Regions from separate parts of the Sphingobacterium kyonggiense genome, predicted to be linked through region 3. Evidence: riboswitches for the same ligand, from Rfam matches in the RefSeq annotation. Region 3 holds a riboswitch; each other region holds the start of a gene.
The links. A riboswitch is a leader RNA that binds a small molecule or an ion and turns the genes downstream of it on or off. The one in region 3 is predicted to bind S-adenosylmethionine.
Positions count from the first base shown of each region.

Region 1: it holds a riboswitch for S-adenosylmethionine, as region 3 does, so the genes downstream of both, metE (5-methyltetrahydropteroyltriglutamate--homocysteine S-methyltransferase) here and ABD676_RS09010 (5-oxoprolinase) in region 3, are expected to answer to the same signal.
Region 2: it holds a riboswitch for S-adenosylmethionine, as region 3 does, so the genes downstream of both, ABD676_RS06825 (O-acetylhomoserine aminocarboxypropyltransferase/cysteine synthase family protein) here and ABD676_RS09010 (5-oxoprolinase) in region 3, are expected to answer to the same signal.
Region 4: it holds a riboswitch for S-adenosylmethionine, as region 3 does, so the genes downstream of both, metF (methylenetetrahydrofolate reductase [NAD(P)H]) here and ABD676_RS09010 (5-oxoprolinase) in region 3, are expected to answer to the same signal.

Region 1 covers NZ_BAAAZI010000004.1:332,318-335,530, forward strand. Annotated here, with positions in the region: gene ABD676_RS02555 (TonB-dependent receptor domain-containing protein) at 1-1,239, shown strand, start outside; SAM riboswitch class I at 1,413-1,512, shown strand; gene metE (5-methyltetrahydropteroyltriglutamate--homocysteine S-methyltransferase) at 1,585-3,213, shown strand, end outside.
Region 2 covers NZ_BAAAZI010000006.1:444,251-447,463, reverse strand. Annotated here, with positions in the region: gene dapA (4-hydroxy-tetrahydrodipicolinate synthase) at 1-747, shown strand, start outside; gene ABD676_RS06830 (hypothetical protein) at 912-1,343, shown strand; SAM riboswitch class I at 1,524-1,636, shown strand; gene ABD676_RS06825 (O-acetylhomoserine aminocarboxypropyltransferase/cysteine synthase family protein) at 1,893-3,200, shown strand.
Region 3 covers NZ_BAAAZI010000007.1:28,954-32,166, reverse strand. Annotated here, with positions in the region: gene ABD676_RS09020 (hypothetical protein) at 1-519, shown strand, start outside; gene ABD676_RS09015 (hypothetical protein) at 628-1,092, shown strand; SAM-I-IV-variant riboswitch at 1,313-1,407, shown strand; gene ABD676_RS09010 (5-oxoprolinase) at 1,469-1,729, shown strand; gene ABD676_RS09005 (DUF2891 domain-containing protein) at 1,839-2,939, opposite strand; gene ABD676_RS09000 (DUF937 domain-containing protein) at 3,006-3,213, shown strand, end outside.
Region 4 covers NZ_BAAAZI010000012.1:84,910-88,122, forward strand. Annotated here, with positions in the region: gene ABD676_RS15100 (glycosyltransferase family 117 protein) at 1-408, opposite strand, end outside; gene metF (methylenetetrahydrofolate reductase [NAD(P)H]) at 565-1,521, opposite strand; SAM riboswitch class I at 1,567-1,667, opposite strand; gene rimM (ribosome maturation factor RimM) at 1,812-2,339, opposite strand; gene ABD676_RS15115 (SusC/RagA family TonB-linked outer membrane protein) at 2,589-3,213, shown strand, end outside.

The DNA of each region.
Region 1 (3,213 bases), on a different contig from region 3:
GGATTCAAAAATGAACGCATTGAAGGATTTGGTAAACTGGGTTATGTATTCCCAACCAATAAACACCGTAGTATTGGTTTACAATTATCAGCTAGTCGTTATAAGCAAGACAGTTATTTTGGATTAACTGGCTACGATAATGAGCAACAGTCTATGTATGCTAACCTTCTTTTCCAGGATATTTTTTCCAGTGTGGCCCATAAATACAAAGTTGGTGCTTCATTTCAATACGACAAATTCGATGAAGATTTAAGTCGTGTTAACAGCAGCAACAATTTTGCTTATCAATTTGGACGTAAAGAGTCTGTCGCTGGTGCGTTCTTAGAATATACGTACAGCCCGACTGAAAAGTTTGATGCTGTTCTAGGAATTCGTCAGGACTATAACAATCTATATGGTTGGTTTACTACCCCTCGTGCGGTATTACGTTACGAACCTATCTTAGGTACGACCTTCCGTATCAGCTCAGGACGTGGACAACGTACAGCGAATATCTTTGCTGAGAACCTAGGTATTTTTGCTTCCAGTCGCGAGATCCGCAACTTAGATCAATTAGCTAATGGATCCAATGCTTATGGTTTAAAACCAGAAGTTTCTTGGAACACTGGACTAATGTTTGATCAAAGCTTCCAATTATTTGGTCGTGAATCAGGTATTGCCATTGAATTATTCCACAATACTTTCCAAAATCAGGTAGTAGTGGATTTCGAAAATCCTGATCAAGTTGCATTCTATAACTTGGATGGAAAATCTTATTCCAACAGTTTACAAGCTGATTTCCGTTTTATGCCTGCAAATCACTTTGAGGTTCGCATGGCTTATCGTATGTTGGATGTACAGACTGACTATGAATCCGGCAAATTACAAAAACCACTTACGGCAAAACACCGTGGATTCTTAAACTTAGCCTATAACCTTCATTCAGGATGGAGTTTTGATTATACGCTAAACATGGTTGGCAAGAAGCGTTTGCCAAATACCAGTACAAATCCAGCGCCTTACCAATTGGCAAATCAATCCGATGCCTATGTGACTATGAATGCACAGGTTAGTCGTACATTCGGTAAGAACAAAAACTTTGACATCTATATCGGTGGAGAAAACTTAACAAATTTTTACCAGAAGGACCCAATCTTGGCTTACGATGATCCATTTGGTTCTAACTTCGATACGAATATGCTTTGGGGTCCAATCGCAGGACGTATGTTTTATACCGGTATCCGTTACCATATAAAATAATTCCATAGCTAATCAGAAACCATTACCCTCAGCTTATTTATATGAGCTGAGGGTAATTTTTTTGAGGATGAGGGTATACAGTTCACTTAAAAGCTCCTTGAATAAGAATGTGTAGCAACCCAATAAAAAAATATTTTCTTGCTATTATAAAATCTAATACATAACTTAGCCACCGCTTATAGAGAAAGGCAGAGGGACTAGACCCAATGAAGCCTTAGCAACCTGTCACTTGACAAGGTGCTACATTCTACCCCCGAAAGGGAAAGATAAGCTGGCCATACTAGCCCTTAGTAGCCTTCTCTTAGCAAACAACTTTAGTGAAAAATTAATTAAGTAGAATACTTTATGTTATTAACGAACAATTTAGGTTACCCACGTGTGGGCGCATTCCGCGAATTGAAGAAAGCTAACGAAGCTTACTGGGCGAAAAAGATCAGCGCGGAAGAATTATTGCAAGCAGGACTGAAAATCCGTGAAGGCAACTGGAAGACTCAAAAGGACGCAGGAATTGACCTGATCCCTTCTAACGACTTCTCCTTTTATGATCAAGTCTTAGACCTTTCTCTTACTGTAGGTGCTATCCCAGCACGTTACAACTCTTTGTTAAACAAAATCGACCGTCAGTATAACCTAGATTTATACTTTGCTATGGCGCGTGGTTTCCAAGAAGGAGGAGTAGATGTAACGGCGATGGAGATGACCAAATGGTTCGACACCAACTACCACTATATCGTTCCTGAATTCGTGAAAGATCAGTCTTTCAAATTGACTTCAGAGAAATTCCTTAGCGAATACAATGAAGCTAAACAACAAGGAATTGAAACAAAACCGGTAATCTTAGGTCCTATTTCTTACTTATTATTAGGTAAAGAAAAAGAATTTGGCTTTAACCGTATCGACTTAATCGATAAATTACTTCCGGTTTACGAAGAAATCTTAGCAAAATTGGCTGATGCTGGCGCGCAATATGTTCAGATCGATGAGCCATTCTTAGCTTTAGATATCGATGATGCAACCCGTGCGCTTTATGGTAAAGTTTTTGAAAAACTTGCTGCAGCAGCTAAAGGCATCAAATTAATCGTTGCTACTTACTTCGAGGCATTACGCGATAATGAGGATACGGCATTAGCACTTCCAGTACACGCGCTTCACCTAGACCTTGTTCGTGGTGAAAACCAACTCGACTCTATATTAGCTAAAGTACCTGCAAACCTAACCCTTTCTTTAGGTGTGGTTGAAGGCCGTAACATTTGGAAAAATGACTACGAGAAATCTTTAGAAAAAATCAAACAAGCTGTAGATAAATTAGGAAAAGACCGCGTATGGGTTGCTCCTTCTTCTTCTTTACTTCATGTTCCTTTTGATTTAGACAATGAACAAAACGAAGAATCTCTTCCTGCGGAAGTGAAAAACTGGTTAGCATTTGCTAAACAAAAATTAGCTGAAGTAAAAGACTTAGCTGTATTAGCTGAAGGTGATGTAGATGCAGATACGCAAAAACGTTTTGAAGCAAATAAAGCTGCAAACGAAAGCCGTCGTACTTCTCCATTAATCCACAGACCAGAAGTTAAAACTCGTGTTAGCAATATCACTGATGATGATGCTACTCGTACTTCTAAATTCAATGACCGTAAAGTTGCGCAACAAGCGAAGTTCAACCTTCCAGCATTCGCAACAACTACAATCGGTTCATTCCCACAAACAAAAGACGTTCGTAAATGGAGAGCAGACTTGAAAAAAGGATCTATCTCTCAAGAGCAATACGATAAAGAAATCGCTGAAGAAACAGAAAGAACTATCCGTCTACAAGAGCAATTGGATATCGATGTATTAGTACATGGTGAATTCGAGCGTAATGACATGGTGGAGTATTTCGGAGAGCAATTAGCGGGATATGCATTCACTCAAAACGGATGGGTACAATCGTACGGTTCTCGTTGTGTGAAACCTCCAATTATTTATGGTGATGTATTC
Region 2 (3,213 bases), on a different contig from region 3:
GGAACAACCGGAGAGACTGCAACCCTGAGTCAAGCTGAGCGAAAGCAGGTTTGGGCATTTACTTCGAAGCATGTTAATAAACGTATCCCATTAGTTGCTGGTATCGGTGGCAACCATACGCAAGAAATCGTAGAGCAGATCAAAAACTTTGACGTTTTGGATTATGTTGCGATCTTGTCGGTTTCTCCATATTACAACAAACCGACACAAGAAGGTATATACCAACACTATAAAGCAATTGCAGAGGCATCGCCCTTACCAATCATATTATACAATGTTCCTGGTAGAACAGGGAGCAACATGAGCCCTGCAACAACTATCCGCTTAGCAAAGGACTTTAAAAACATTGTTGCGACAAAAGAGGCTTCTGGTTCTTTTGCGCAGTTCAGTGAAATCCTACGTGATAAACCAAAAGATTTTCTTTTGATTTCAGGAGATGACCCCATCACCTTGCCAATGATGGCCATGGGTGCTGCAGGGATAATTTCTGTTTTAGGAAATGCCTATCCGAAGAAAGTTTCTGCCCTAGCCCATCTTTGCCGTGAAGGAAATTTTGATGAAGCAAGAAAAATACATTTGGAGACTTTAAAAATAATTGATCTTTGTTTTGTTGAAGGAAACCCAGCAGGCGTAAAATACATCTTAGAAAAGAAAGGCTACGGAACGGATCAAGTTCGATTACCTTTAGTGCCTGTGTCGGAAAAGACCAAACAAGCCATCGAAGATGAAATGAGCATTCTTGCTTAATATATAAGAGGCCCCTATACTGGGGCCTTTTCTTTTTCTATAAATTCACACATTCGTCTACATGAATATCTACAATTCAAAAAATTATACGCTTTATAGTTAGATAATGTAATGGAGTTCTTATTTTTAGGTATTCTTTTTGCAAACGAAATCAAAAAAACACTATGGAAAAGTCAAACCAACTGCCTGAGAAAGGACCTTCAAAAATCAAGAAATTCTTTAGCTGGTTAATTCTAATTGTTCTAATCGTACTTGCAGGGGCATTCTATTGGAAGTATTATTTTGTTTTTGGAGATGGTGTAAAAACCGGGGAGTTGAATTTTGCGGTAAAGAAAGGGAATTTGTTTAAAACCTACGAGGGAAAGTTGATACAAACGGGATTGCGTACGCAGAGTGCCAGTACTGGATTATCGAACAATGAATTTGAATTCTCCATTGAGTCAGATTCCATCTATCAAATCCTAACACGTAACAGTGGTAAAATTTTCGATTTGCATTACAAAGAATATAAGGGTGTTATCCCTTGGCGTGGAAATTCAAGATATATCGTTGATCAAATAGTCGAAATGCGCGAGCCTACGCGTTCGGGTTTTTAGAACTCAAAAGACAAATAACTACTTATAAAAGAGCTTTTTATCGACATCTTTTCAAACAAGAATCGATAGAGAGCTCTTCTTTTTTTGAAAAAAAGATTGCAAATATTGATTGTGGACATTATATTTGCGGCGTACTTCAATCGTAGTACACTAATCAACACCTTCCAAATGAATGGTCTTGATTTATAAAGAAGTGGCGAGAGACTGGCTCTATGACCCACTGGCAACCTTCAAGAAAATTGAAAAGGTGCCAATTCCTGTCCGAAGCAATAATGCTTAGGAGCATATAAATGAAATAGACTATGACAATTACAATTTCAAGATCTAATTTATTGTGTGCTGTCGCAAAGCCGACGGTAAGAAACACAAATTCCCTTATTTGCTTAGCAGTCTGTCAAGCGCGAATGCGTTAGTCGTCCTCATGTATCAGACCTTCCCTAAACATAGGCCTGGGAAAACAGTATACATCAGCAATCAAGACGACCTCCCTCAAAGACAGAAAAGGCTAGCAAAACAATTCATTTTATCACATTAAAAATTACACATATCATGTCAGAAAATAAAAACCTAAAATTCGAAACACTACAAGTTCATGCTGGACAAGAAGTAGACCCTACTACTGGTTCAAGAGCATTACCATTATATCAGACTACTTCTTATGTTTTCGACAATGCGGAACATGGTGCCAACCTTTTTGCCTTAAAGCAATTTGGAAACATCTATACACGTATCATGAACCCGACAACAGATGCATTTGAAAAACGCATTGCAGCTCTAGAAGGTGGTGTTGCAGCATTGGCGGTATCTTCAGGTCAAGCAGCTCAATTCATTGCATTGACAAACATTTTGGAATCTGGAGAGAACTTTGTGGCTGGATCTAATCTTTATGGTGGTACCTATAATCAATTCAAGGTTTCTTTCAAGCGATTGGGTATTGAAGCTCGTTTCGCAGAAGATTCTGATGCCGATAAAATTGAAGCATTAATCGACGATAAAACCAAAGCAATCTATGTTGAAACTATTGGTAACCCAAGTTATAACATTCCTGATTTTGAAAAGATTGCTGCAGTTGCCAAAAAACATGATCTTCCATTGATCGTTGACAATACATTTGGTGCAGGCGGTTACTTATTCAAACCTTTAGAGCACGGAGCGAACATCGTGGTTGAATCTGCTACTAAATGGATCGGTGGTCATGGAACAAGCATTGGTGGAGTAATCGTTGATGGTGGAAATTACAACTGGGGCAATGGTAAGTTCAAGCAATTCTCAGAGCCTTCTGAGGGTTATCATGGACTAGTATTCTCGGATGTATTTGGTGAGAATGGTCCTTTTGGAAATATACAATTTATTATTCGTGCTCGTGTAGAAGGCTTACGTGACTTTGGTCCTGCCATTTCACCATTCAATTCATGGTTATTGGTTCAAGGTTTAGAAACTCTGTCCCTACGCGTTCAACGTCATGTGGATAATGCTTTAGAAATAGCTCAATGGTTAGATGCTCATCCGCAAGTGGAAAAAGTAAGCTATCCAGGATTGAAAAATCACCCATACCACCAGAATGCACAGAAATACCTGAAAAACGGTTATGGTGCAGTATTATCATTCACCGTGAAAGGTGGCGTGGAAAAAGCAAATGAGTTCATTGATTCTTTAGAATTGATCAGCCATTTAGCCAATGTTGGTGATGCAAAGACATTAATTATTCACCCAGCAGCTACGACGCATCAACAATTAAGTGATGCGGATCAAAAGAAAGCAGGAGTTTACCCAGGTCAGTTGCGTTTGTCTGTAGGTATTGAACATATCGATGATATTAAAGCTGATTTGGAACAAGCATTTGAAAAGATTAAATAGGGTTTTCCCTATT
Region 3 (3,213 bases):
GATCTATCAACCAATAAAACCATCCCAAAGCGAAAATGGACAGGAGAAATGCATGCCTTGGTCAAACAAAAGGAGCATGAAGTTCCTGCAGCTCCCTATCGATTTAAACTGACCATTGTCGGTTATATCATGACGCTCTTTTTTATCGGTTTCTTCGCCTATTTAACGTATGATTCCTTACGTCCAAAACCCTCTTATGCCGATCAGGTGACTCCAATTCAAGAAACACCAAAGGCAGGAGATATGTACTTCGGAAGATTTGAAACGATGAAACCCGGTGAGCGAGTTGCCTCCAAAGTAGGTTTTGGTTGGTTTAAGGTGATTGAAAATAACCAAGGGCAACTAAAAGTCGCAATGAATAAAAACATGAGCACTCATCATAAACCAAGTCAGGAATTGAATTCTACGGATTATGAAGAACAAACCATAGATGCCAATATTACTTCCCAAGAATCATTTCAATTAAATTTGATATCTTCTGACAAATTAACGGAAATGTATTTCACAGAGAAAAAATAACTGACTTAACTAATGGCGCAAAAAAGAAAGAAAGCTATTCGAATCTTGATCTTGGTGATAACAGTTAGTTTGCTGCTTTTTGGATTCTTACTGTATAGCACAATTAAAATGAAAACGCGGAATATCAGTGAGATGCAACCCTTTGCTGCCTATGTAGGGGATAAATTAAATCTTCAAAGAACAGTATGGCTTTTTCAAGAGAAGGAACCAGTAGATTCTAAATATCCCGTGGTTCTTCTAGATAGCCTAAATCCTTCGTTTCAGTGGTATCATGATCGAATAAAATTGCAAAATCCAGAAGTTAAACTGATTAAGAAAATACCGGAAGGTACGAGTCTGCAGTTTGATAAGGTGATTATGTATACCAATGGCGTTTCAGGTACCTCAACTCCCAGGATGTTCGGGGAGCTTCATGATACGGGTCAAACCTATAAAGTGGAATATAGCTGGGGTGATCAATCTTTTGCGCGAATGTTAGATAAAAAAGAAAAGACTTGGTCTTTTGGTTTGGCGCCTTGGCAATCAACAAAAGATACTACATTTTATAAATTACCCATTGCCGAGTTTTGGTAAATAGCAATTTCTATTGTTTTATTTTTTTAAGTTCTGTAATCATTTTTTTTAACAGATACACAGTAGAAGCTAGGTTTAATTGCTTGATTTTTAGGTATAATAACTGCATGTTGGTAAACCATTTTACTTTATAAAATCTACTTTTAATGTCCCCATTTCAAGTATAAATCAAAAAAAGATTGTTTTTCTATTGTCAATTCAAAAATAATCTACTAAGTTTGTAGAGTATTCAGAATTGCGCAAGCAATACCAACCGAGTGTCGGCACCGCGGTGGTAAATTAATACGGGTTTCCTGCCAAAATAAACGAATATAATAGGAACAACACCCTTCTTTTCTGGATGCAATGATGGTTTAATGAAATAAACAAGAATTGTATGTCACACACAAAAGATTTTCAACAACATTTAGTAGAGCAATTTCATCATTATTCTACGCAAGAATTGGTCATTTTAAACAATGAGCTTGTGCGTTCCAACTGGGGCAGTAGTAAGACTGCTTTCCGGAATGCCTTGTTATCGACTCTCTCCAATCGAGGCATTGATCTCTCGGCTATTATTCATAGCCTAGATGGTTTTACTCAGATTCAACGTATTGCTGTTCGCCTCGAAGCAAATAAACTTGTACCGTTGGATTAAAATGTTCTATCTGCGGCAGGAAGATAAACTCTAACTGCCGCTATTTTTAGGAATACCGTCTTTGAAAAACTTTAATGAGTTTTTTCCAATTAATAATAATATGGAGTATTTAAGGTTTTTCGGATAATGCATATAAGGCAAAAGTTCCTAACCAATGGGTGCCCATGTAATCATCTTGGGAACTAATATTATTGATAGAAAATGCTAGATGTTCATTCGCCAAATCTTTTAAATGATTTAAGGAAGGAACGGCTTTTGCAATTCCAAATAAACAAGCTGCACGACTGTAGTTTAATCCATCCAGATGTACCAATTTGCCATCGGTACGGTCTTTAACGATTGCTGGTTCCAAATGAAATCCAGACTCATAAAGACTCGGTAAAAATGCTTTCAACCAAGCATCATAGCGTCCTGGTTCCAACACTTTACTCATTAGAAAGGCCTCTTCTAAACATGGTGATAGGAAGTCATAGCCTGAAGGTTCATAGGCTAAGTTGCATAGGTTATCCTTTGCAAATAACCTTTTAGAATTATCCTCTATGCTTTTGATGAATGCTTGATCTTTCATTGTTTTAGCATAATCCAAAGAAAGTGATAATCCAAAGGCAGAGTTATCATGTTGCCCTGCGCGAATAGGGTAGACGAGTTTAGGCAGGTATTCTTGGTATCTTTTTACCAATAGATCCACTAATGGTTTTAAAGCCGATTCCCAACGTTTAGCATCAGCATCCTCCCAAGTGTGTAACTCCTCCTGCAATTTAAATAACCAAGCCCAACCATAGGTTCTTTCGAAACTCAAATTATTGGGATCCTCAAAAAAAGCTTTTTCAATTTCAACGTTTTCTGAAGTGATATGTTGGTTCAAAAGAGCACGGATTTTACCATCCGTATCCAGTTCTGGGAATTGTTTCATCAATTTGATGATGGACCAATAGCCATGAACGGAGGAGTGCCAATCAAAGCATCCGTAAAATACAGGTCGTAAGGTTTTTGGTGATTTTAAATCGGCATCGGAGCCTAATACTTGTCCCAGTTTATTCGGGTATTCAACCTCTAAACAATGGGTTGGAAGGGCGAATATAGATTTGGCAATATCGGCTGTTAATTTGATTTCTTCTATTGGCTTTGGCGCTGTATTTTTATCTGTACTATTACATGCTGTCAACAAAAGTGTACAACATGAAAATAGGCTAAGGGCTATATTCTTCATAATAATGTATTTGGCTCTATATTTGATTCGTAAATTTAATATTTAATAATTAAAATAAACCAAAACATGAATTTTACAGATCTAATTTCAGGCAGCATAGGCTCCCAAGCAACAGAAGGGATTTCTGAAAAACTTGGACTAGACAAAAATCAAACGCAGTGGGTTGTTTCTGCCGCAATTCCTTTGATGATGTCTGCATTAAATTACAATGCGCAAAAGAGCCCAGAGCAAGCTAATGGTATTCAACAGGCCTTGGCTAGCAAGCATAATGGTA
Region 4 (3,213 bases), on a different contig from region 3:
GAATGTATCGGAAAAGCTGTACGCTAAAGCACCAACCAAACCGGCACCAAAGATCTTTACTTGCTGAGTAAAGTCCAATTCTTCGCCTTTTGCGATTAATTTCCTGGCGATTGCTGTAATGGTCCAAAACAAGAACACAATGGTCATTCCACTACATACTGCAGAACCTATATTCATCCAATAGGCTATTTTAGTGGCATCACCTAATGCCAAATTAGAAAACACATTTTGCAGCATGAGAAACAATGGAGCACCCGGCTGATGGACGATTTCTAATTTATAAGCCGAGGCAATAAATTCTCCTGTATCCCACCAACTGCTAAACTTCTCCGTCGTAAAGGAATAGATTAAAAAGGCTATGATACCACAAAGCCATCCTAAAAGATTGTTGATTCTATTATATTTCATATTTGTGGTTAGTTGTGCTAATAAAATTAACCAAGTAAATTGAAAGACCATGATGGCTTAACACTATTTAACAGCTTCGACACCTGATATGCTGAAAAAAGAAAAAGACGGAAGTAATTCCGTCTTTAGGGTAATATATAAGGGTTGGTTAGTTCGTTATACGAGTTTTTCTACGATTTTTTTTGTAGGTCCTGGATTACTCATGGTATAAAAGTGCAATACCGGTGCTCCAAAGTTTATCAACTCCTTACACTGTTGTACTAGCCATTCTTCACCAACTTGACGTACTTCAGCGTTGTTTTTACAAGCTTCAACAGCATCACTTAAGTCCTCAGGAATATCCAAGTGGAAGATTCTTGGCAAGGTGATCAATTGATTTTTTGTCGTCAATGGCTTTAATCCCGGAATAATAGGGACATGGATATCATGTTCTCTACATTTGGTGACAAATTCCTTGTATTTTTCTACGTTAAAGAACATCTGCGTAACGATAAATTCAGCACCCATGGCCACTTTCTTCTTCAACCATTTAAAGTCCGTATTAAAGTTTGGTGCTTCGAAATGTTTCTCCGGATATCCTGCAACACCAATACAGAAGTCAGTTTTCTCCGAACTGCCAATATCTTCATGCAAATACTGTCCTCTGTTCATATCCGCTACCTGTTCCAATAGATCGATGGCATAAGCATGTCCACCTTCCGTAGGAATAAAGTCAGAATCACCTTTACGAGCATCGCCACGTAACACCAAAACATTATCAATACCTAGGAAATTAAGATCGATCAAGGCATTTTCTGTCTCTTCTTTGGTAAAACCTCCACAGATCAAATGCGGTACAGCATCAACTTTATATTTACTCATGATAGCGGCACAGATAGCTACTGTACCAGGACGCTTTCTATAAGAAACACGTTCAAGTAAGCCGTTGGTATGTTGTTTATATAGGTAATCTTCGCGGTGATAAGTAACATCGATAAATGGTGGCTTAAACTCCATCAATTCATCCATGGTTTTAAATATGCTTTGAATCCCCTGGCCCTTTGCTGGTGGTAACAACTCAAAAGAATACAAGGTCTTGCCATTGGCATTCTTGATATGATCTACAATCTTCATATAATACAATTAGGGCTTAGAGAAAACGCAGTGAAAACTGGTCTCAGCTTATCTTTCCCTTATTTGGGGTAGAATGTAGCACCTTGACAAGGGTCAGGTTGCTAAGGCTTCAGCGGGTCTATTCCCTCTGCCTTTCTCTATAAGCGAGGGCTAATATCGTTATTCGTCCGTTAATCTCAAAATGAATTTCTAAAATTAAACGAAATACATCCTGAAAATTGTCCAATAAAACCCACAAAAAAAGCCATTGAACGAAATCCAATGGCTTAAAATTCTTATATCATTATGGATTACTGCTCCAAATACATATCCACTAATCCCTCTGGTAATTGCAATACCACTACTTTTTCTTCCGGATCGATACCTACTATAAAGTCTTCATTCAGGGGAAACATAACTTCTTTGTCTTCCATGTTGATGGTAGCAATAAATTGTTGTGGCATCTCCTGCACTTGTGTAATTTCACCCAACTCTCCTTCTTGCTCATCAATTACCAAATATCCAATTAAATCGCTGTATCTGAAATCATCAGGATCACGCTCTGGCATTTTCTCAATAGGCAAATACATTTTCTTATGAACCAAAGGTTGTGCTTTGTCAATATGATCTATATCTTCAAACCATGCATAGGCAGTACTATTATTGTGAAGTTTTACATTCTCCACGAAATATGGTACTAATTTCTTATCAATTTCCAAGAAAATGACGTCTAAATCTAATTCTGCATAATCTTCAAATTCAAAGAATAACTGCACTTCACCTTTTAATCCGCGGGTTTTGCTTACATAACCTATATAGAAACTCTGATCTTTATTCATTTTTTAGTATTTCAGCACAAAGGTAATGATTCTAGAAATACACTCATAAATATGTTTTCAAAGTCTATTACTTACTTTACTAAAAATTTTACATGATACAATTCAATAAAAAACAAACGATTGCGTTAAATAGGACAATCGATTGAGTTCATTTATTTTATTTCGCATAATTAACATTCTATTAATATTGGTCTTCATAAATCTATTTATGATTCTTAGGAGTCAAAAATTTAACAATTACTATATGTTATGAGAAACAAAAGCAATTACACGCCTATGTTTGCAAGAGCCATTTACCCAATAGGCTCTGCATTACTTTTAGCATTTCTTAGTCCTACTCTCACACAGGCTAATGAAATCGGAAGGACTGCTTCCTTAGTTCATGTTGCGAACCAACAACAAGTAACTGGAACAGTTAGTGGACCAAGCGGTCCTTTATCAGGAGTTACCATTCGAGTAAAGGAAGATCCTAGTGTAGCAACTTCGACAGATGAAGCTGGTAAGTTCAGCATCAACGCTAAACCTGGTCAAACCTTGGTATTCCAAGCATTAGGGTATTCCGAATTACAACGTGTTGTAAGCGGAACTAGCATGTCAGTCACACTATCTGAAAAAACAGATGAGATTGATGAAGTAGTGATCGTTGGATACGGTATCCAACAGAAGAAAGAAAGTTTAACAGGAGCGATGCAGGCTGTAAAGGGCGAGAAGCTTCGTGACATTACGACTCCTACTGTTGAGAACATGTTAAACGGTAAAGCTGCTGGTGTTTATGTTGCACCAGGTAATGGCCGTCCAGGATCACGTGGTGGTGTGGTAATTCGCGGTCAAGCAACCCTAAGTGGTACCACTAGCCCGCTATGGGTAATCGATG